4 regions of the Streptomyces sp. CB03238 genome follow, and region 2 is predicted to be linked to each of the others. Evidence: riboswitches for the same ligand, from Rfam matches in the RefSeq annotation. Region 2 holds a riboswitch; each other region holds the start of a gene.

What was found. Region 2 has a riboswitch for cyclic di-AMP ahead of BKD26_RS17895 (transglycosylase family protein). Riboswitches for the same ligand answer to the same signal wherever they lie in the genome.
Positions count from the first base shown of each region.
Region 1: it holds a riboswitch for cyclic di-AMP, as region 2 does, so the genes downstream of both, BKD26_RS38805 (LysM peptidoglycan-binding domain-containing M23 family metallopeptidase) here and BKD26_RS17895 (transglycosylase family protein) in region 2, are expected to answer to the same signal.
Region 3: it holds a riboswitch for cyclic di-AMP, as region 2 does, so the genes downstream of both, BKD26_RS34425 (M23 family metallopeptidase) here and BKD26_RS17895 (transglycosylase family protein) in region 2, are expected to answer to the same signal.
Region 4: it holds a riboswitch for cyclic di-AMP, as region 2 does, so the genes downstream of both, BKD26_RS37435 (M23 family metallopeptidase) here and BKD26_RS17895 (transglycosylase family protein) in region 2, are expected to answer to the same signal.

Region 1 is NZ_NBCN01000054.1:1,817-7,391, forward strand. Features, by position in the region: gene dxs (1-deoxy-D-xylulose-5-phosphate synthase) at 1-851, shown strand, start outside; gene BKD26_RS38790 (aspartate aminotransferase family protein) at 848-2,233, shown strand; partial or broken gene BKD26_RS41895 (helix-turn-helix transcriptional regulator) at 2,332-2,511, shown strand; gene BKD26_RS38800 (tyrosine-protein phosphatase) at 2,549-3,361, opposite strand; cyclic di-AMP (ydaO/yuaA leader) riboswitch at 3,819-3,976, shown strand; gene BKD26_RS38805 (LysM peptidoglycan-binding domain-containing M23 family metallopeptidase) at 3,981-4,877, shown strand; gene BKD26_RS38810 (SGNH/GDSL hydrolase family protein) at 5,040-5,575, shown strand, end outside.
Region 2 is NZ_NBCN01000009.1:88,939-94,513, forward strand. Features, by position in the region: gene BKD26_RS17875 (Ppx/GppA phosphatase family protein) at 1-468, opposite strand, end outside; gene BKD26_RS17880 (DUF501 domain-containing protein) at 465-995, opposite strand; gene BKD26_RS17885 (septum formation initiator family protein) at 1,010-1,480, opposite strand; gene eno (phosphopyruvate hydratase) at 1,574-2,854, opposite strand; gene BKD26_RS17895 (transglycosylase family protein) at 3,154-3,855, opposite strand; cyclic di-AMP (ydaO/yuaA leader) riboswitch at 3,859-4,037, opposite strand; gene BKD26_RS42030 (transglycosylase family protein) at 4,297-5,232, opposite strand; gene BKD26_RS17905 (cytochrome P450) at 5,413-5,575, opposite strand, start outside.
Region 3 is NZ_NBCN01000029.1:61,888-67,462, forward strand. Features, by position in the region: gene BKD26_RS39950 (hypothetical protein) at 1-211, opposite strand, end outside; partial or broken gene BKD26_RS42310 (transcriptional regulator) at 781-870, shown strand; partial or broken gene BKD26_RS42315 (HAD family hydrolase) at 873-1,015, shown strand; tRNA gene BKD26_RS34415 (tRNA-Met) at 1,216-1,289, shown strand; gene BKD26_RS34420 (PP2C family protein-serine/threonine phosphatase) at 1,461-2,603, shown strand; cyclic di-AMP (ydaO/yuaA leader) riboswitch at 2,840-2,974, shown strand; gene BKD26_RS34425 (M23 family metallopeptidase) at 2,986-4,095, shown strand; gene BKD26_RS34430 (PrsW family intramembrane metalloprotease) at 4,172-5,512, opposite strand.
Region 4 is NZ_NBCN01000041.1:11,273-16,847, reverse strand. Features, by position in the region: gene BKD26_RS37450 (DNA topoisomerase IV subunit A) at 1-304, opposite strand, end outside; gene BKD26_RS37445 (pitrilysin family protein) at 568-1,905, shown strand; gene BKD26_RS37440 (pitrilysin family protein) at 1,932-3,296, shown strand; cyclic di-AMP (ydaO/yuaA leader) riboswitch at 3,505-3,668, shown strand; gene BKD26_RS37435 (M23 family metallopeptidase) at 3,682-4,479, shown strand; gene BKD26_RS37430 (GntR family transcriptional regulator) at 4,691-5,389, shown strand.

The DNA.
Region 1 (5,575 bases), on a different contig from region 2:
GGCTGACGAAGTTCGCCGAACGGTTCCCCGACCGGGTGTGGGACGTCGGCATCGCCGAGCAGCACGCCGCCGTCTGCGCGGCCGGGCTCGCGACCGGCGGCCTGCACCCGGTCGTCGCCGTCTACGCCACCTTCCTCAACCGCGCCTTCGACCAGCTGCTGATGGACGTCGCCCTGCACAGGTGCGGCGTCACCTTCGTCCTGGACCGGGCGGGCGTCACCGGCGTGGACGGGCCTTCGCACAACGGCATGTGGGACCTGTCCGTGCTCCAGGTCGTGCCCGGGCTGCGGATCGCCGCCCCGCGCGACGCCGAGCAACTGCGCGCACAACTGCGCGAGGCGGTGGACGTGGCCGACGCGCCCACCGTGCTGCGCTTCCCGAAGGAGCCGGTGGGGCCCTCCCTGCCCGCCACCGGACGGATCGGCGGCATGGACGTCCTGCACCGGGCGGACGACCCGGACGTGCTGCTGGTGGCCGTCGGCGTCATGGCGCCCGTGTGCCTCGGGGCGGCCGAGCTGCTGGCCGGGCGCGGCATCCGCTGCACCGTCGTCGACCCGCGCTGGGTCAAGCCCCTCGACGAGCAGCTCGCCCCGCTGGCCGCAGGGCACCGGCTGGTCGCCGTCGTCGAGGACAACAGCCGCAGCGGGGGAGTGGGCTGGGCGGTCGGGCAGGCGCTGCGCGACGCCGGGGCCGACGTACCGCTGCGGACCTTCGGCATCCCGGAGCAGTTCCTGGCACACGCCAAGCGCGGCGAGGTGCTGGCCGACATCGGGCTCACCCCGGTCGAGATCGCGGGACGGATCAGCGGAGCGCTGGCACGCACGTCGGCACGCAAGGAGAACGACGCATGAGCAAGAAGTTCGATCTGACGGCGCTGCTCGCCGACCGGGGCGCCGAGGGCTACGACCTGCACGCCCGTCACCTCAACCCCCAGCTGTCGCGCATGCTCCATACGATCGGCTTCGACAAGGTCTACGAGCGCGCCGAGGGCGCCTACTTCTGGGACTCCGACGGCAACGACTACCTCGACATGCTCGCCGGCTTCGGCGTCATGGGGCTGGGCCGGCACCACCCCGTCGTACGCAAGGCCCTCCACGACGTCCTCGACGCGGAGCTGCCCGACCTCACCCGCTTCGACTGCCCGCCCCTGCCGGGCCTGCTCGCCGAGAAGCTGCTGACGTACTCGCCGCACCTGGAGCGGGTGTTCTTCTCCAACAGCGGAACGGAGGCGGTGGAGACCGCGCTGAAGTTCGCCCGGTACACCACCGGCCGGCCGCGCGTCCTGTACTGCGCGCACGCCTTCCACGGGCTGACCACCGGCTCGCTCTCGGTCAACGGGGAGAGCTGCTTCCGCGACGGCTTCGACCCGCTGCTGCCGGACACCGCCATCGAGCTGGGCGACCTGTCCGCGCTGGAGCGGGAGCTGAAGCGGGGCGACGTGGCCGCCCTCATCGTCGAGCCCATCCAGGGCAAGGGTGTGCACGAGACCCCGCCCGGGTTCCTGCGCGCCGCCCAGGACCTGCTCCGCAAGCACAAGGCGCTCCTCATCGCCGACGAGGTGCAGACCGGCCTCGGCCGGACCGGCACCTTCTACGGCTACCAGCACGAGGACGGTGTCGAGCCGGACCTGGTGTGCGTCGCCAAGGCGCTGTCCGGGGGCTATGTGCCGGTCGGCGCCACCCTCGGCACGGACGAGATCTTCAAGAAGGTGTACTCGTCGATGGACCGGGTGCTCGTCCACTCGGCCAGCTTCGGGGCGAATGCCCAGGCGATGGCGGCGGGGCTGGCGGTGCTGTCCGTCCTCGAGGACGAGGAGATCGTGGCGAACGCCCGGCGGACCGGAGAGCTGCTGAAGTCACGGCTCGCCGCGCTCGTCGACCGCTACGAGATGCTGTACGAGGTGCGCGGCCGCGGCCTGATGATCGGGATCGAGTTCGGCCGCCCGTCCTCGCTCGGGCTGCGCAGCCGCTGGACCATGCTTCAGGCGGCCCGCAAGGGCCTGTTCGCCCAGATGGTCGTGGTCCCGCTGCTGCAGCGGCACCGGATCCTCACCCAGGTCTCCGGCGACCGGCTCGAGGTGATCAAGCTGATCCCGCCACTGATCATCGGCGAGCGGGAGGTCGATCGGTTCGTCGAGGCGTTCACCACCGTCATGGACGAGGCGCACAGCGGTGGCGGCCTGATCTGGGACTTCGGCAGGACGCTGGTGAAGCAGGCCATCGCCAACCGCTGACTTCTGGCGGAAGGGAGGCATGACCACTTCCTCCGCGGCCGGGCGGTCCGCGGCCGGGCCGTCGCGCGGCCGGGCCGTCCCACGCGTCGTCCGCCGCGCTGCCGGACGTCACGCCCCAGCGGCGGGCGCTGCGGCGGGGGCCGCACCCTGGGGCCGCCGCACAGCGCGCCGGGCTGTCCCCGGCGCACCTGTCACGGCTGGAGACCGGCCGCCGGATCCGTCGCTGCACGATGCTGCTCGGGTTCGCCCGCGTCTACGGTACGGCCGCTTCCGCTCTTCGAGCGCGGCGCCGGACAGGCGATCAGCGCGCTCGTCTCAGCCCTCGTCGAGAAGGCGCTCGCGCAGCCGCTCCCGGGTCTCGGGGCTGAGCTTCAGCCCCTCGGTCAGGTAGCGGTCGGTCGAGCCCCAGGTCTCCTCGATGGTCGAGAACGCCGCCGCCAGGTACTCGATGCGGGCGTCGAACAGCGGGCTGAGCAGCTCCATGACCTCCGGCGACATACCGGCCGGGGAGCTGTCGCTGCGGCGTACCTTGTAGCGGCGGCGCGGGTCGTTGGACTTGAGGTAGTCCTCCTCGATCGCCTCGCGCTCGACGCCGACGGCCAGCAGGGACACCGCTATGGACAGCCCGGCCCGGTCCTTGCCGGCCGCGCAGTGCATCAGGGCCGGGACGCTGTCCTCGGCGAGCGCGTGGAGGACCCGGCTGTGCTCGGCGGTGCGCTCCTTGATGATCATGCGGTACGAGGCCGTCATCCGGGCCGCCGCCTGGCCGTCCGCCAGGATCGAGCGCAGCTGGTCGATGTCGCCGTCGCGGACCATGATCCAGAACTCGGCGCCGTCGGCCGGGTCGGAGAGCGGGATGTTCACGTTCCGTACGCCGGGCAGGTCGACGTCCGGGCCTTCGAGCTTCTGGTCGGCGGCGTTGCGGAAGTCGAAGATCGTGTGCAGCCCGAGACCCGCGAGGAAGGCCGCGTCCTCGCCGGTGGCGTGCGCGAGGTGGCCGCTGCGGTAGAGCCTGCCCTGGCGCACGCGCCGGCCGTCCACGGTCGGAAGCCCGCCGACGTCACGGAAGTTGCGCACTCCGGTCAGCTCGGGCTCGATCGACGGGACCTGCGGCAGCTGCTGCGTCACGGGGGCTCCTGACGTGTGTGTGGTCGGCGCCGGCGGCCGACGATTGTCGCGTTCCGACGATACGACATGGGTTCGTCGGGCACGACGGGGGGATCTGTCCTACTACGCCATGGTTTGGCTGCCCGGCTGTGAAGGCGGTGGGATTGAGAAGTCTCGTCAAGGAATGACACTTCTGTCCGTATTAGGGCATTAGATATAACGTGCCCTGGTCGCAAGGGAGATGGGCAGGACCACGTGAGCAGCGTCATAACCGTGACCGTCCGTGGCGGGGCGCCCTTCATGAATTCCGTGCACACAAAGGGAATACATGATCCGTAATCCACGGAGGGTGACCGGAATTCCGGCGCGGCCGCATCGCTCGGAATGCCGGGGAGAAAGCAGCGGCTTGTTCACGTCGAGCCGCCTCGCTTACGGTCACGGCAATCCGGCCGGACCGCCGAATCCTGCCGCCGGTCGGAATTCCCACCCACCCACGCGTGGCAGGAGCGGGGGACCCAGGTAGTACGCCGACCCCGGAATTCCGGGACCGGCTCGGGGTGAAGTCGCGTCCACGGCGCGGCCGGACAACTCCAGTCCGAACCCGACAGCTCACCTCGCAGGCGCCGGAGAGGAATTCGCCATGCCCGCGAAGGGTAAGCACCGCCGTCCCAAGTCCAGCTCCATTACGCGTGGTTTCGTCGCCGCCGGTACCGGTGGCGCAGCCATCGCCCTCCCGCTGCTCGGCGCCACCGGCGCGCACGCCGCGGAGAAGGCCGCCCCGGCCGCCGCTCCGCAGCAGGCCGTCGCCGCCGCGGCCACCGCCGCCAAGGCCGCCCCCGCAGCCCCGGCGAAGAAGGCCGCGCCGCGCACGTACACCGTGGTCGCCGGCGACTACCTCTCCAAGATCGCCCGCAACAAGAACGTCAAGGGCGGCTGGCAGAAGCTGTACCAGGACAACCGCCAGGTCATCGGCGAGGACCCGTCGCTGATCCTCCCGGGCATGAAGCTCACGCTCGGCGTCAAGTCCACGGCGGCTCCGGCGAAGGCCGCCCCGGCCAAGCCGAAGGCCGACGAGACCCGCACCGAGAGCCGCGCCTCGCGCTCCGCCGCCAAGGCCGAGGCCCCGGCGGCCTCGGGCTTCACCGCCCCGGTCTCCGCCGGTGTCACCACCCCCTACCGTGCCTCCGGCTCGATGTGGTCCTCCGGCTACCACACCGGTGTCGACTTCGCCGCCTCCTCCGGCACCAGCGTCAAGGCCGTCGGCGCGGGCACCGTCGTGTCGGCCGGCTGGAGCGGCGCGTACGGCAACGAGGTCGTCATCCAGCACGCCGACGGCACCTACTCGCAGTACGCCCACCTCTCCTCGCTGACCGTCTCCTCCGGTCAGACCGTGAGCGGCGGCCAGGAGATCGGCCTGTCCGGCTCCACCGGCAACTCCAGTGGCCCGCACCTCCACTTCGAGATCCGCACCAGCCCCAGCTACGGCTCGGACATCGACCCGCTGGCGTACCTCCGCCAGCACGGCGTCTCCATCTGACGACGGCTCTGAGCGAGAGCACTCCGCCCGGCACCGCCTCCCGGTGCCGGGCGGAGCCGTATTCCGGGCTTGGGTGAATCTTGACCGGTGGTAAAAATCACTCCCCGTCAACCCCTCCTTACGGTCGCGTAGGTCACATCACCGGGTGAATGATGTGCTCCCGTGGCAGACGATTCGAGATTCAGAGACAGTGACGTATTCGGGTCGTACGCGGCGATCGGTGACAGCTTCACCGAGGGCGTCGGAGACCCTGGGCCCGACGGAACGTTCGCCGGCTGGGCGGACCGCCTCGCGGTGCTGCTCGCCGACCGGCTCCCGGAACCCGAGGAGTTCCGGTACGCCAACCTCGCCGTGCGCGGGCGGCTCCTCGACCAGATCGTGGAGGAGCAGGTGCCGCGGGCCAAGGAACTCGCCCCCGACCTGGTGACCTTCTGCGCGGGCGGCAATGACATCATCCGGCCGGGCAGCGACCCGGACGACGTCGCCGAGCGCTTCGAACGAGCGGTCGCCGACCTGACGTCCGCGGTCGGCACGGTCCTGGTGACGACCGGGTTCGACACCCGCACCGTGCCGGTGCTGCGCCGGCTGCGCGGCAAGATCGCCACGTACAACGGGCACGTCCGCGCCGTCGCGGACCGCTACGGCTGCCCCGTCCTGGACCTGTGGTCCCTCAAGACCGTCCAGGACAGGCGGGCCTG
Region 2 (5,575 bases):
GGCGGCGCGCGCGTGCAAGTCGCCGACGACGAACTCCGTGGAGCCGCCTCCGATGTCCACGACCAGGTACTCCCCCGCGCCGGCGTCCTTCAGCTCCTTGGTCGCCCCGGTGAAGGAGAACTCCGCCTCCTGGTCACCACTGATGACCTCGGGCTCCACGCCCAGGATGTCCATGACGCCCCGGACGAAGTCGTCCCGGTTCTCGGCGTCGCGCGAGGCCGAGGTCGCCACGAAACGCAGCCTCTCCGCCCCGTACTCCTTGATGACGGCCGCGTACTCGCGGCACGCGGCGAACGTCCGCTCCAGCGCCTCGGGCGCGAGCCGGCCGGTCCTGTCGACGCCCTGGCCGAGCCGGACGATCGTCATCCGGCGGTCCAGGTCGGTGACTTCGCCGCTCGCCGGGTCGACGTCGGCGACGAGGAGGCGGATGGAGTTCGTACCGCAGTCGATGGCGGCGACCCGGGTCACTGGTCGTCCTCCTTCTGCGGACTGACGCAGGGGCCCTTGGCCCACCACTCCGGCAGCATCGCGATGGCCTCGTCGCCCAGCGGGTTCACGCCGGGGCCGGCGGCCAGCGAGTGACCGACGAGCACGTGCAGGCACTTCACGCGGTCCGGCATCCCGCCGGCGCTCGGGAAGCCCTCCAGCACCTCGATGGCGTCACGGCGCGCGATGTAGTCCTCGTGCGCCGCGCGGTAGGCGGCGGCCAGCTCCGGGTCGGTCTGGAGCCGCTCGGACATCTCCTTCATGACGCCGTTCGCCTCGAGCGTGCCGATCGCGGAGGCCGCGCGCGGGCAGGTGAGGTAGTACGTCGTCGGGAACGGCGTGCCGTCCGGGAGCCGGGGCGCGGTCTCCACCACGTCCGGGTTGCCGCACGGGCAGCGGTGCGCGATGGCGCGCAGGCCGCGCGGCGGGCGGCCGAGCTGTTCCTTGAACGCCGCGACGTCCGCCTCGGTGGGCTCGGTGCGTTCGGTCTGCGGAGGGGGCGTTTCCATGCCTGCCTTGGGTTCTACTTGCGGTCGGTGCGGTCGGCGGTGTCCACGCCGTCCCAGAGGTTGGAATACCAGGGGCGGTCGGCCGCGCCCTGGTCGGTGCGGCGCTGGCGCACCGCGTCGGGGTCGATGACCGTGTAGCCGGTCTCCCCCGGGAGTACATAGTGCAGGTGCTCGCGGGCGAGGCGCTTGATGTACGCGTCGTCCTGGAGCCGCGCCTTCTCGTCGCGCAGCCGTTCGACGCGCTCGCTCGCCTCGGCCGCCAGCCGCTCCTGCTCGGCGATCTCGGCGCGCTGGGACACCCATTGGCGCATCGGGTAGGCCAGGGCCACCACGAGTGAGCAGACGACCAGCGCGAGGAAGGCCGCGCGGCCGGTGAGCCGGGAGCGGCGGTCGTGCCGTCGGCTCTGGGAGCGGTAGACGCGGGCGGCGGTCTGCTCGCCGAGCAGTCGCAGCCTGGTCGCGGTGGAGAACCGGTCCCGGGCCATGTGCTTACCCGCCTCCCCTTGCCCGTTACGTACGTACGTCCCCGGACACGGTACGGGACCGTGGCCGGGGACGTACGGAGGCTGGTGCGGAGATCAGCCCTTGAAGCGCGGGAAGGCGCTGCGGCCCGCGTACACCGCCGCGTCGTCGAGGATCTCCTCGATGCGCAGCAGCTGGTTGTACTTGGCGACGCGCTCGGAGCGGGCCGGGGCGCCGGTCTTGATCTGGCCGCAGTTGGTGGCGACGGCCAGGTCGGCGATGGTGACGTCCTCGGTCTCGCCGGAGCGGTGCGACATCATGCACTTGAAGCCGTTGCGCTGGGCCATCTCGACGGCGTCCAGGGTCTCGGTCAGCGAACCGATCTGGTTGACCTTGACCAGCAGGGCGTTGGCGGCGTTCTCCTCGATGCCGCGCGCCAGGCGCTCCGGGTTGGTGACGAACAGGTCGTCACCGACGAGCTGGACCTTGGAGCCCAGCTTCTCGGTGATGGTCTTCCAGCCGTCCCAGTCGTCCTCGAACAGCGGGTCCTCGATGGAGACCAGCGGGTACGCGTCGACGAGCTCGGCGTAGTAGTCCGTCATCTCGGCGGCCGAGCGGGACTTGCCCTCGAACTCGTAGGCGCCGTCCTTGTAGAACTCGGACGCGGCGACGTCGAGCGCCAGGGCGATGTCCTTGCCCGGGGCGTAGCCGGCCTGCTTGATGGCCTCGAGGATGAGGTCGAGGGCGGCGCGGTTGGAGTCGAGGTTCGGGGCGAAGCCGCCCTCGTCGCCCAGACCCGTGGAGAGGCCCTTCTCCTTCAGGACCTTCTTCAGGGTGTGGTAGACCTCGGCGCCCCAGCGCAGGGCCTCGGAGAAGGACTCCGCGCCGATCGGGGCGATCATGAACTCCTGGATGTCCACGTTGGAGTCGGCGTGCGAGCCGCCGTTCAGGATGTTCATCATCGGAACGGGCAGCAGGTGCGCGTTCGGGCCGCCCAGGTAGCGGAAGAGCGGCAGGTCGGACGCCTCGGAGGCGGCGTGCGCGACGGCGAGGGAGACGCCGAGGATGGCGTTGGCGCCGAGCGACGACTTGTCCGGGGTGGCGTCCAGGTCGAACATCGCCTGGTCGATCAGCCGCTGCTCGGTGGCGTCGTAGCCGACGAGCTCCGGGCCGATCTGCTCGATGACGGCGAGGACGGCCTTCTCGACACCCTTGCCGAGGTAGCGGTCCTTGTCACCGTCGCGGAGCTCGAGGGCCTCGAACGCTCCGGTGGACGCACCGGACGGGACGGCAGCACGGCCGGTGCTGCCGTCGTCGAGGCCGACCTCGACCTCGACCGTGGGGTTGCCTCGGGAGTCCAGGATTTCCCGGGCTACGACGACGTCGATGGACGGCACGAGCATCTCCTTCTGGGATGTGACGCAAAATGTGACGCATGCGGTGCAGGGTCTCTTTGGCCTTGCGGCAAGAGCCTAACCGCCCTGAGGGCCGGAGCCGGCCGACGCCCGCCTCCTGGGACGAAAAAGGGCTCACGAGTCGGCATTACGGGCAAAACGCCACGAAACTTACTGGCTGGTAGCCGTGGTGTGCGGGGGGTCGCTCAGGGGTGCGGCGGGTGCGGCAGGTGCGGCGACGGGAAACCCCGGCCCGGCGCATACAGGGGAAGGACACGCCGGGCCGGGGTGGTGCGCGGGGCTCAGCTCAGGTGGAGCTGCTGGCCCGGGTAGATCAGGTCGGCGTCGTCGACGATGTCCTTGTTCAGCTCGAAGAGCTTCTCCCAGCCGCCCGCGACCTTCTTTTCGGCGGCGATGATGCTGAGGGTGTCGCCGGCCTTCACCTTGTACTCGCCGTCGCCCTTCTCGACCTTCTTGCCGGTCGGGGTGGTGACGGTCTTCTTCGGCGCGGCCTGAGGAGCGGCCTCGGCCTTCGGCGCGGTGCGCTGCTCGCTGCGCGTGGTGGGCTGCTCGGCCGTGCGCTCCTGCTGCGGCTGCGGCTGGGCCTGCTCGGCGCCGCCGCCGTCGTACGAGGCGTTGGACAGGCCGACGCCGCAGCTCGGCCACGCGCCCTTGCCCTGGCCGGCGAGGACCTTCTCGGCTATCTCGATCTGCTGCGACTTGGAGGCCTGGTCGGCGGTCGGGGCGTACGCGGTGCCGCCGTACGCGGCCCAGGTGGAGGCCGAGAACTGCAGACCGCCGTAGTAGCCGTTGCCGGTGTTGATGGACCAGTTGCCGCCGGACTCGCACTGGGCGACCTTGTCCCACTCGGCGGCGGTGGCGGCCGAGGCGGACGTGGCGCCCATCAGCGGGGCGGCGACGGCCACACCGGTGATGCCGGCGAACGCGGCGAACCGGGCGGCCTTGGAGGGGCGACGGTGCTTGGCCTTGCTGGAGAACAGCATGGGACATCTCCTCACCGACGCCTGCGAGGTGAGCTGTCGGGTTCGGGCGTGAGCTGCCCGGCCGCGCGGCACTGCTGTGCGCGCGGCTTCACCCCAAGCCGGTTGTCGGTGCCATGTCTCCATGACTGCCGGGCCGGCACTTACCTTGGGTCCCCCGCTCCTGCCTTCGGCGCGTGACGCGACGACTGTTCCCGTCGACCGGCGGCAGGATTCGGCGTTCCGGTCGATGGGGCCCGCGGTGGCGAGCGGTCACGACGGTAGACACAGACCTCCCCGAAGTTCAAAGACGGACATCGGGGTCAATCCGCCCGTACGCGCCTGCCCTTGACGGGCGTTTACGCAGGTGACGGGCGGATTGTGCGGTTCGGTCGGCGTTGGCGCGCCAGTTGGGGCGAAGAGATTCATGTCTCACTTACACAGAAGCGGACATTTACCCCGCGCTCAGGGCTGATCCGGCGTCAGCTCCAGGCTCTGGCCAGGAAGGATGAGGTCCGGGTCGGCGCCGACGGTGTCCTTGTTGGCCTCATAGAGGGCCGACCAGCCACCGGGGAACTGGTGCTCGTCCGCGATGGTCCAGAGGTTGTCGCCGGGACGGACGGTGTACGCGCCGGGCTCGACGTTCCCCGGGTCGCGTGTCGCCCCGTCACCCCGGGAGGCATGCCCGTCGTTTTCGCGCCCGGTGACCGAATTGCCGGTATCGGTGGGATCGGTGGGTCCGCTGGGCTTGGTGGTGCTTTCGCCCTCCGGTGTGGCAGGGGCGGCCGGGGCCTTCGGGTCGGTCGCCGCGGGCTCCTCCGGGTCGGCCTCGCCGCGGTGCTTGCCGGTGCCGGGGGCGGGGCTCTGGGCCGGGTCCCCGGTCGGGGTCCCGGTGGGGGTCCCGGTCGGGTCGGGCGTCGCCGGGGTGGGCTCGGTGGGCAGGAGCGTCCCGGCCGGGTCGGCCGGCTGGGACGCCTCGGGCGCGCCCGGGTCCTCGAGCGTCTCGGCGGGGTCCGTCGCCTCGGGCGCCGCCGGGGCGGTCTCACCGGGCGCGGTGGGCACGATGCCCAGGTCGGCCTCGGGCGTCGTGGTGGCGCCGCCCAGGCCCGCGATGGGGGCGCAGGTCTCCCACATCTTGACGCCCGTCGCGGCGTAGGCCTTCTCGGCGACGGCTATCTGCTCGGTGCGGCTGGCGAGGTCGGGGCGCGCGGCGTGGGCGAGACCTCCGTACGACTCCCACGTCTCCTGCGACATCTGCAGGCCGCCGTAGAAGCCGTTGCCGAGGTCGGCGCTCCACATGCCGCCGGACTCGCATTCGGCCACCCGGTCCCATGTGGTGGCGTCCGCCGCCGACGCGGAACCCGCGCCGAGCAGCGGGAGCGCGATGGCGGATCCGGTCACCCCTGCCGCGACGACGATGGCGGGGGCTTGACGGGGTCGTCGGTGCCGGCCGTTCCCGGAGCGCATGCGGTGCTGCCTTTCGCGTGACTGCTGAGGTGGGGGTGAACGTAGCGGCATTCGAACGCCAGTCACAAGTCGATGCAGCGGAGATTACGCGAAGATCACAGTTCTGACGGAGCGTCACTTCTCAATAGGGGCGAACTCGACCGGGAGTGTGCGCAGTCCCCGCATAATCAGCCCCCCACGCCACCGCAAATCGGCCGGATCCACCGCAAGCCGAAGGTCGGGGAGGCGGGTGAGCAGCGTCGCGAGCGCGGTCTGCCCCTCCAGCCGGGCGAGCGGT
Region 3 (5,575 bases), on a different contig from region 2:
AGGTTTCGTTGCCCAGGCCGTAGTCGGAGCCGCCCCGGCCGTAGCTGTTCTCCTGCTCACGCGTGAGCGATCCAGGCCCACCGCTGACTGAGTTTCGAGCCTCTCCGTAGCGGCCCAGCCCCCTTAGGTTGACGCTCACGGCATCCAGGCGCAGGGCGGATGCCCCACCGGGCTTTTGGGACGAGGCATAGGCCATCACCTCGGTGCTCACCCCCCTCCGCTTCGCATGCGTCGATCTGACCGCTCCGCCCCAACACGAGACGCCCAGTGCGCTTCCTTCACCCTCGGCCTTGTCGGCACGCCGCTGCCCATGCGGCGTCTCAACGCAGGGACCGCTTGCGTGAGCGATGCGTGCGCGGACGGGTCGACATGGGCTGGACCAGGCAGCATGTTGATCTGACCTGAAGCGCTCTGACCAGGCACGCCGGGACCGCCTGGCAGGCGTCGGCACCTCGCGTCATGATCTTGGGGGGACTTTTAATCCGTTGGTTGTGGGTTCGAGTCCCACACGGCCTACCATTCAGCCCCAGGTCAGAGGCGTTCCCCGACCTGGGGCTGACGTCACTCCCGGGGCTCTGATAATCGTCTGCCGGCCCCAGAGCCCGACGATCATGAGTAACGAAGCCCCGGCCGGCCGGGGCGGTACGTCAAGCCGCGGGTTCGCGGACCGGCGCGGACTCGATGATCCGTTCCGGATGATGCAGCCATACCTGCTGGCAGTGAGCGGTGACCGTCAGCCCGAAGTCGCGGGCCTCGGTGGGGAGCCGAGTTCGATGTACTGCCCTACGCGACCGCCTGCCGATGATGTTGGACAGCCGCGATCTCTCGCCGCAAGCCCGTCGAGAGCTCGAGAGCATCCGGTACGCGATCCCCAGGCGGGGACGCTCAAACACACGCGCCGCACCGGCTGGTGGATGGCGGGCGGTCGTGACACGACTCTCAGGAGACCCGCACCGGGGACGTCAACTCCCTCGGCAAGAAGTACAGCACCGAGGCCGACCCACAAGCGGTCACGAATTCGGAGGACCAGATGGCCCCGTGCCGCCCGGCGCCCGGGGGGCCTGGCTTCCCGCCGCCCCCGGCCACAGTCGCGTCCGTCACGCTCCTTTCCCGACCACGGGCGTCACCGTGGCCGTTTTGGTCGCGTCAGGGCAGCTGCCAGGGATATTGGTTAGGGAACGTGCGCCGGATGGCGTAAGGTGGTGTTCACAACGACGCGGGGTGGAGCAGCTCGGTAGCTCGCTGGGCTCATAACCCAGAGGTCGCAGGTTCAAATCCTGTCCCCGCTACTGAAGACGAAGGCCCGGTGCATTGCGCACCGGGCCTTCGTCATGCCCCGGGCAAGTGGAGTGTGTCGCTCGGTCGGCGGATGGCGAGTCGCCGCGCGGCGCGGCTCCGGTCAGCCTGGGTGGGGCGCGGTACCGTCCGCAGCCGTGGGCGGAGCGGGCAGGAGACCAGTGGTGGGGCAGCGAGCGCGGGACGGCGGCGACGGGCCGGAGGGGGTCCGGCGGTTCGTCCGCGCGTTGCCCGCGCTGCTGATCGCGGGGGGCGTGGTGTACGACGTGTGGACCCCGCCGCACTTCACCGCCGTACCGCTGTTCGCCGCCGCCCCGCTCGTCGCGGCGCCGCTGTTCACCGCCCGTACGACGCTGCTGTCCGGTCTGTCCGCCGTGCTGGCCGTGCTGTTCCTGCACCTGGGCAACGGCACCCTGGACGAGGTGCACGCCCTCACCGAGATCCTCACCGTGGCGGTGGTCGCGGGGCTCGCGCTGCTGATCAACCGGGTCGTGAGGCGCAGTGGTGAGCGGCTCGCCTCGGCGCGGGTGATCGCCGAGACCGCGCAGCGGGCCGTGCTGCCGACGCCCGCCGAGCGGATCGGGGGGTTGCAGGTGGCGGCGCGGTACGAGGCGGCGCAGGCGGACGCGTTCATCGGGGGTGACCTCTTCGCGGTGCAGGACACGCCGTACGGGGTGCGGTTGGTGGTCGGGGACGTGCGGGGGAAGGGCATGGGGGCGGTCGAGGCGGTGGCGGTGGTCATCGGGGCGTTCCGGGAGGCGGCCGAGCAGGAGAGCTCGCTGGAGGGCGTGGCGCAGCGGCTGGAGCGGGCGCTGGCGCGGGAGGGGACGCGGCGGGACGGGCTGGACGCGTTCGAGGGGTTCACCACCGCCGTACTGGCGGAGATCCCGCGCGGGGAGGCCGTGGTGCGGGTGGTGGACCGGGGGCACCCGGAGCCGCTGATGCTGTACGCGGACGGGCGCGTCGAGCTGCTGGAGCAGGCCGAGCCCGCGCTGCCGCTGGGCATGGCGGACCTGGGGACGTGGCCGGACCGGGCGTACGAAGTGCCGTATCCGGCGGGGGCGACGCTGCTCTTCTACACGGACGGGCTCTCCGAGGCGCGGGACGCGGACGGTGTCTTCTACGACCCGGTCGCGCGGCTGGCGGGGCGGCTCTTCCCGGGGCCCGACGCGGTGCTGGACGCGCTGGTGACCGACGTATGGCGGCATACGGGCGGCGGGGCGACCGACGACCTGGCGCTGTTGGCGGTGAGCCGGCCGGCGGAGGGGCAGCCGGAGCGGCGGCGGACGATGCCGGTGGTGCCGTAGCACTCCGTAGTGACCATGTGTCGCTGCGCATAACACGTGACGCACCGTCAGAATTGCTGTGCCCGGGGAATGTTTCTGATGTGCGGTCAACTCGCCCGGTTGTGCCCGGTTGTGGCCTGGTAAATCCCGGGCCCGTGTAGTTAATGATCAGTAGGAACAGCTTGGAATCCGGAGCCCGCGTCTATTAACGTTCGATAACGCAGCGCGGTCGTCCCAGCCGTCGCAAGAGACGGCACCGCGCGCGTGCGCCGAATTCCGCAAGGGAACCGGGGAACCACCACCTTGGGGTGAATCGGGCCGAAGTGGGCCCGTAGGAGACCTTCCTGCTCCGAACCCGTCAGCTAACCCGGTAGGCGAGAAGGAAGGAAAGGAGTGCGCCTCCGTGGCGTCCAACCGCCCTGCCCCAGCCCCCGAAGCTCCGTACGGCTCCATCGGCTCGTTCAACTCTTCGGGTGTCCCGGACGCCGCACCCGTAAACGGGCAGTGGGAGGAATGGAACCCCACCGAGGAGACCGTCCGCCCCGTCCGCGGCCGGCACCGCGTCGCCAAGCAGCGCGGCGGCCTCGCCCGTAGCTCCACCGTCCTCGGCGTCGGCGTCATCGCGGCGGTCGGCGCGGGCGGCATGGCCACCGCGCAGGACAAGCCCGCGGTCTCCATATCCTTGCCAGACGTGGTCACGGACAACCTGCCCGACGCCGAGTCCCTGCCCGGCATCGGCGCCCTGATGTCCGACGACTCGGACGACTCCGACGGACCCGGCCAGGGTGACTCCGCCCCGCTCACCAACGCCACCCTCACCGGCACCGCCGGTGCCGACGCCGGGCAGCAGAGCAGCGGCGCGGACGCCGGCGAGGCACTGCGCGCCCGGATCCTCCAGCAGGCCGAGCAGCAGCAGGCCTCCGCCGACGCCGAGGCCAAGGCGGCCGCCGAGAAGGCCGCCGCCGAGCAGGCCGCGGCCGAGGCGAAGGCGCAAGCGACCGCCGCCCAGGAGCAGGCCGCCGAGGAGAAGGCCAAGGCCGAGGCGGAGGCCGCGGCCAAGGCGGCGGCGGCCGAGAAGGCCGCGGAGGAGGAGCGGCTGGCCAAGCTCGCCTCCAGCTGGTCCCTGCCGACCTCCTCGTACACCATCACCTCCACCTACGGCCAGGCCGGCAACATGTGGTCCTCCGGCTACCACACCGGTCTCGACCTCGCCGCGCCCACCGGTACGCCCGCCAAGGCCGTGCACGGCGGCACCATCAAGTCGGCCGGCTGGTCGGGCTCGTACGGCTACCGCATCGTCCTGGAGCTGGAGGACGGCACCGAGGTCTGGTACTGCCACCTGTCGTCCATGACGGTCGGCGCCGGGCAGACCGTCGGCACCGGCGAGACCATCGGCCGGGTCGGCGCCACCGGCAATGTGACCGGGCCGCACCTGCACCTGGAGGTGCACACCGCGGGCGGCGACGGGATCGACCCGCTGGCCTGGCTGCGCGGCAAGGGCCTCACCGTCTGAGAATCCCGTCCGGCGCTTTCGCACTCCGGCAGCTCTGGCGGCACACCCCCCGACGCCAGGGCTGCCGGTTTTGTGGTCAGTACCGGTACGGGTTGTAGCCGCCGTAGTTGAGATGCGGCGGCGGCGTCCACACCCGGCCGGTGGCCTGCGCCGCGTACGTCAGCGCCGGCCCGGCTATCTCCTTGCGCTGCCACAGGTGGTGCAGCAGCTCCTGCTCACGCGCCATGAAGTCCGGGCCCACCACGCCCCGGCGGGCCCGGTGGCGCAGGAACGCCAGCGACGTCGCGAACGCCTCGTACTCGCCGACCGCCCGGGCCGCCGCCGGGCCGAAGCAGCGCGCCGCGTACCCACGGGCCAGACCGCGCGCCCGCATCGAGGACAGCGCGAGCGGCTCCGCGGGCGTGAGCCAGCCCGCCGCGGCGTACGCCGGGAGCTCGCCGGATATGGTGCGCAGCTCGCGCTGCCGCGACCAGACCGCCAGCCAGGTCAGCAGCCCGAACGCGGGCACCATGAACGCCCCGTACACGGCGTAGAACGCCCACGGCCCGAAGGCCGCCGAGCCGTTCCACAGCGCGTGCATGCCCATCGCCAGGACCAGCCCGAGCAGCGGCAGCGCGACCCGCCGGATCCTCTTGCGGCGCGCGGTGATCGCGGCGATGCCGAAACCGATGCCGGTGAGCACGGTGAACAGCGGGTGCGCGAACGGCGACATCACGATCCGTACGAAGAAGGTCGCGGCCGTGACGGACGCGAACCCCGACGTGCCGATCTGCTGGTCCTCGCCGAAGGCGTTGCCGAGATACAGGATGTTCTCGGTGAAGGCGAAGCCGGTCGCGGTGAACCCGGCGATGACGACACCGTCGACGATCCCCGTGAAGTCCCGTCTGCGGAAGACGAAGACCAGCAGCACGGCGGCCGCCTTCGCGCTCTCCTCCACGATCGGCGCTATGACGGTCGCGCCGAGCGTGTCCGCGGACGCCGGGTCGGCGGTGGCGGTGGCTATCCAGCGGGTCGCGAAGGTGTTGGCGACGATCGCGACCAGCGCGGCGGCGCACGCGCCCCACGCGAACGAGAACAGCAGGTTGCCCCACGGGCCCGGCTCGACCCGGTCCAGCCAGCGGAACGCGGCCATGAGGAGCGGCACGGGCAGCAGGGCGAGGCCCAGCCCGACCAGGAAGCCCTCCGTACCGGTCTGCTCCCGCACCAGCGCCAGGATCACCAGCCCGCACAGGGCGAGCACGATGACGACCGCGGAGGCCCGCACCACCTTGCTGCGCCAGAAGGCGCGGCGGGGCTTGTAGCGCCAGCGGGCACGCTCCGGCACGGCGTCGAACGACGGCTGCGGTTCGTACGCCGGGACGGCCGGATACGGCGACGGGTGCTGGTGCGCGGACGGCCGCGCGGACGACTGGGACACGGGAACGACCCTAACGACCGCCACTGACAGTCCGCGACGGGATTGCTACGCGTGCTGCGCGTG
Region 4 (5,575 bases), on a different contig from region 2:
TGCGCACCAGGGCGTCGTAGATCGACGCGTCACCGTGCGGATGGAGCTTGCCCATCACCTCACCGACGACCCGGGCGCACTTCACGAAGCCGCGCTCGGGCCGCAGGCCCATCTCGTTCATCTGGTACACGATGCGGCGGTGCACCGGCTTCATGCCGTCGCGGGCGTCCGGCAGGGCCCGGGAGTAGATCACCGAGTACGCGTACTCGAGGAAGGAGCCCTGCATTTCATCGACGACGTCGATGTCGAGGATCTTCTCCTCGAAGTCGTCTGGCTGCGTGGTCTTCGTGCTGCGGCGGGCCATCGCGGCTGCGGCTCCTTCACCAACAAGGTTGATCTGACGCGGACCATTGTGGACCGTCCCACTGACAACGCCGACCGCGACCCGGAAGAGGGACGGAACGCGGATCCGGGAACTTCGCCAGGTGTCAGTGCGCTTGCATACAGTGGCAGGACTTCCACAGCGGTCCGCCGCAGGTCGCAGCAGCTGCATAGAGTGGCAGGGGACATCCACAGCGGCCCGCAGCTGGACTTTTTCACAGAGCGATCGAAGGGACGTACATGCCCATGGGTCACACGGCCACAGCCCAGGCCGGCTCCGGCGGCCTGACAGCGACCGAGCACCGCCTGGCCAACGGCCTGCGCGTGGTGCTCTCCGAGGACCACCTGACCCCGGTCGCCGCGGTCTGCCTCTGGTACGACGTCGGCTCACGCCACGAGGTCGAGGGCCGCACCGGCCTCGCCCACCTCTTCGAGCACCTGATGTTCCAGGGCTCCAAGCAGGTCCAGGGCAATGGCCACTTCGAGCTGGTGCAGGGCGCCGGGGGCTCCCTCAACGGCACCACCAGCTTCGAGCGCACCAATTACTTCGAGACCATGCCCGCCCACCAGCTGGAGCTGGCGCTGTGGCTGGAAGCCGACCGGATGGGCTCCCTGCTCGCCGCGCTCGACGACGAGTCCATGGAGAACCAGCGGGACGTCGTCAAGAACGAGCGCCGCCAGCGGTACGACAACGTTCCGTACGGCACGGCCTTCGAGAAGCTGACCGCCCTCGCCTACCCGGAGGGCCACCCCTACCACCACACGCCGATCGGCTCCATGGCCGACCTGGACGCCGCCACCCTCGAGGACGCGCGGAACTTCTTCCGTACGTACTACGCGCCGAACAACGCCGTCCTGTCGGTCGTCGGCGACATCGACCCCGAGCAGACGCTGGCCTGGATCGAGAAGTACTTCGGCTCCATCCCGTCCCACGACGGCAAGCAGCCGCCGCGGGACGGGACGCTGCCGGAGGTTATCGGCGAGCAGCTGCGCGAGGTCCTCGAGGAGGAGGTCCCGGCCCGCGCCCTGATGGCCGCCTACCGGCTCCCGCACGACGGCACGCGCGAGTGCGACGCCGCCGACATCGCCCTCACCGTCCTGGGCGGCGGCGAGTCGTCGCGGCTGCACAACCGCCTGGTGCGCCGCGACCGTACGGCCGTGGCGGCCGGTTTCGGCCTGCTGCGCCTGGCCGGCGCGCCCTCGCTCGGCTGGCTGGACGTGAAGACGTCCGGCGGGGTCGAGGTGCCCGACATCGAGGCGGCCGTCGACGAGGAGCTGGCCCGGTTCGCCGCCGAGGGCCCCACGCCCGAGGAGATGGAGCGCGCCCAGGCCCAGCTGGAGCGCGAATGGCTGGACCGGCTCGGCACGGTCGCCGGCCGCGCGGACGAACTGTGCCGGTTCGCCGTGCTGTTCGGCGACCCGCAGCTCGCCCTGACCGCCGTCCAGCGCGTCCTGGACGTCACCGCCGAGGAGGTGCAGGCGGTCGCCAAGGCCCGCCTCCGCCCCGACAACCGCGCGGTGCTGGTCTACGAACCGGTCAGCACCGACGACAGCGACCAGGAAGAAGAGGGGGCCGACCAGTGAGCGACGCCGCTGTGTCCCTGACGTCCATGGAGTTCCACCCGCAGCCCCGGCCCGGCACCGCCAAGCCGTGGGCCTTCCCCGCCCCCGACCGCGGCTCCCTCGGCAACGGCCTGACCGTGCTGCGCTGCCATCGCCCCGGCCAGCAGGTCGTGGCCGTCGAGATCTTCCTCGCCGCCCCGCTCGAAGCCGAGCCCGAGGGCCTCGACGGCGTCGCCACGATCATGGCGCGGGCCCTGTCCGAGGGCACCGACAAGCACTCGGCGGAGGAGTTCGCCGCCGAGCTGGAGCGCTGCGGCGCCACGCTCGACGCGCACGCCGACCACCCCGGCGTACGGGTCTCCCTCGAAGTCCCCGTCTCCCGGCTGGCCAAGGCCCTCGGGCTGGTCGCCGAGGCGCTGCGGGCCCCCGCCTTCGACGACAGCGAGGTCGAGCGCCTCGTCCGCAACCGGCTCGACGAGATCCCGCACGAGATCGCCAACCCGTCCCGTCGCGCCGCCATGCAGCTGTCCAAGGAGCTGTTCCCGGCCACCTCCCGTATGTCGCGCCCCCGCCAGGGCACCGAGGAGACCGTCGCCCGCATCGACGCCGCGGCCGTTCGCGCCTACTACGAGGCGCACGTACGCCCCGCCACCGCCACCGCGGTCGTTGTCGGTGACCTCACCGGCGTCGACCTCGACGCGGTGCTCGCCGACACCCTCGGCGCCTGGACGGGCGACACGGCCGAGCCCCGCCCCGTACCGCCCGTGACGGCCGACGACACCGGCCGTGTCGTCATCGTCGACCGGCCCGGCGCTGTACAGACGCAGCTGCTCATCGGCCGTATCGGCCCCGACCGGCACGACCGGGTCTGGCCGGCCCAGGTGCTCGGCACCTACTGCCTGGGCGGCACCCTCACCTCCCGCCTGGACAAGGTCCTGCGCGAGGAGAAGGGCTACACCTACGGCGTACGGGCCTTCGGCCAGGTGCTGCGCTCCGGCCCGGAGGGCGGCGCGGCCATGCTCGCCATCAGCGGCTCGGTCGACACGCCCCACACGGGTCCGGCGCTCGACGACCTGTGGAAGGTGCTGCGCACCCTCGCCGCCGAGGGCCTGACCGACGCCGAGCGCGAGACGGCCGTCCAGAACCTGGTGGGCGTCGCCCCGCTCAAGTACGAGACGGCTGCCTCCGTCGCGGGCACCCTCGCCGACCAGGTCGAGCAGCACCTCCCGGACGACTTCCAGGCCCAGTTGTACGCCCGGCTCGCCGAGACGGGCACCGTGGAGGCCACCGCGGCGGTCGTCAGTGCCTTCCCGGTGGACCGTCTGGTCACGGTCCTCGTTGGTGACGCGGCTCAGATCAAGGAGCCCGTCGAGGCGCTCGGCATCGGCGAAGTGACGGTTGTCACCGGCTGATTGACGCGCCTCTCCTCCAGGAGGGGTTATGTGGGACCCCGGCATCGGGCGATGCCGGGGTCCCGGCCATATGTCCGCTTTGTTGCGGAGGTTCGGTGTCTGCCCTGTGGCGTGCGCTACAAAAAACCGTGTCCGTTTGGTGATTGAAAGATCAGCCGCTTAGCGTCTGATGCGCTGTCCGACCGGTACCCGCCGCACCCGCGGCACCGGGCAGCGATCGCCGAGTCCCCGTCCGGCGCGAGCCTGGGGAGCCGGGGACCCACGCAGTCCCTGGGGTGAATCGGACGCCTTCGCACCCGTGCGGAGGGGCCCGTAGGAGACCTTCCTGCTCCGAACCCGTCAGCTAACCCGGTAGGCGAGAAGGAAGGAAAGGACCAGCCACTTCATGGCGTTCACCCGTGCCACCGGGAAGCACCGTGCCCCGAGCCGCCCCGGCTTCCTGAGCCGCAAGAGCGCACACGTCGCCGGAGTCGCGGCCCTCGCCACCACCGGCGTCGTCGGATCCCTCGCTTCCCCGGCGCTCGCCGCCAACAAGGACGCCGCTCCGCTCTCGCTCGAGGACACCGGCCTCAACCAGGCGATCATCACCGACACACTCGCCGAGCGGGTCGACGCCCAGGCCGAGGCCCAGGAGCTGGAGGCCCAGGAGGCCGCCGCCAAGGCCGCCGCCCAGGCGAAGGCCGAGGCGGAGGCGAAGCGCAAGGCCGAGGCCCGTGTGAAGGCGGCCCGCGAGGCCAAGGAGCGCGCCGACCGCGAGGCCGAGCGCCAGCGGCTCAACGCCTTCCAGCTCCCCGTCGCCGGCACGTACGTCAGCACCGGCTACCAGACCGGCGGCGCCATGTGGTCCTCCGGCAGCCACACCGGCATCGACTTCCACGCCGCCTCCGGCTCCCGCGTGGTGTCCGTGGGCGCGGGCACCGTCGTCGAGGCCGGCTGGGGCGGCGCGTACGGCAACAACATCGTGATCCGGATGAACGACGGTACGTACACCCAGTACGGCCACCTGTCCTCCATCAACGTCTCGGTCGGCCAGACCGTCATGCCCGGCCAGCAGATAGGCCTCTCCGGCTCCACCGGCAACTCGTCCGGACCGCACCTCCACTTCGAGGCCCGTACGAGCGCCGAGTACGGCTCGGACATCGACCCCGTCGCGTACCTCCGGTCGCACGGCGTGAACGTCTGACCCCGCCCCTCTCCCCTCGTTCTGCGAAGGCCCCGGCTCGGGAAACGAACCGGGGCCTTCGCCATGTCCGGGCAACCCGGGGGCGGCCTCCTGGCCAAAAAGAACTCCATGGTTTACGGGTGGCTATCGGAAATTCCGTCCCGCTGCAATAGAGTCACTGAACAGGCGTCAATCAGCTGAGTTTCGCGCGGATTAAGTTGGGGGTTCTGGTATGCGCATTCCAGCGCACTCGGTATGCACGGCGATCCGCGACGACATCGTCACCGGCGTGTTCGAGCGCGGCAGCCGGCTCACCGAGGAGCAGCTGGCCCGCCGCTACGGCGTCTCGCGCGTCCCGGTCCGCGAGGCGCTGCGCACCCTGGAGTCGGAGGGCTTCGTCACCACCCGCCGCCACGTCGGCGCGTGCGTCGCCGAGCCCACCGAGCAGGAGGCGGCCGACCTGCTGGAGATGCGTACGCTGCTGGAGCCGCTGGGCGCCGCGCGCGCCGCCCAGCGCCGCACCGACGCACATCTGAAGGTGTTGCGCGGCCTGGTCAGGCTGGGCCAGGAGCGGGCGCGCCGTGGCCAGGGGGAGGACCTCCGCTCGCTGGGCGGCTGGTTCGACGAGACGCTCGCCCAGGCGTCCGGCAGCCCGGCGCTGACGGCGCTGCTCACCCAGCTCCGGCACAAGATCGCCTGGATGTACGCGGTCGAACAGCCGGCCCAGCCGGTGGAGGCGTGGGCCGAGCACGGCGCGATCGTGGACGCCGTCGCCCGCGGCGACGCGGAACGCGCCCGCGCGCTCACCGCCCTCCACGTCGAGCGCTCGCTGACCGCGCACCGGCTGCGCCGCCAGGAACGGCCCGAGCGGCCGGCCGGGCGTGTGAGGACCTCGCAACATCGCGTAAACACCGCGAGCGCCCGCAATTAACAGCGGCGCCGTATACAAAGACGGGGGAATTCCTGAGGCACGGAATTCCCCCTGCCCGGAAATGGTCGCCCATAAAAGGAGACCTCGCGCACCGGACCGTGGCCGGCCCGCCGAACCGGATGACGTAAGCGGCACGGCGCCGCGCCGAATGCGGCCGACAAGCGCCCCGTGGCGACGTCCGGGGGT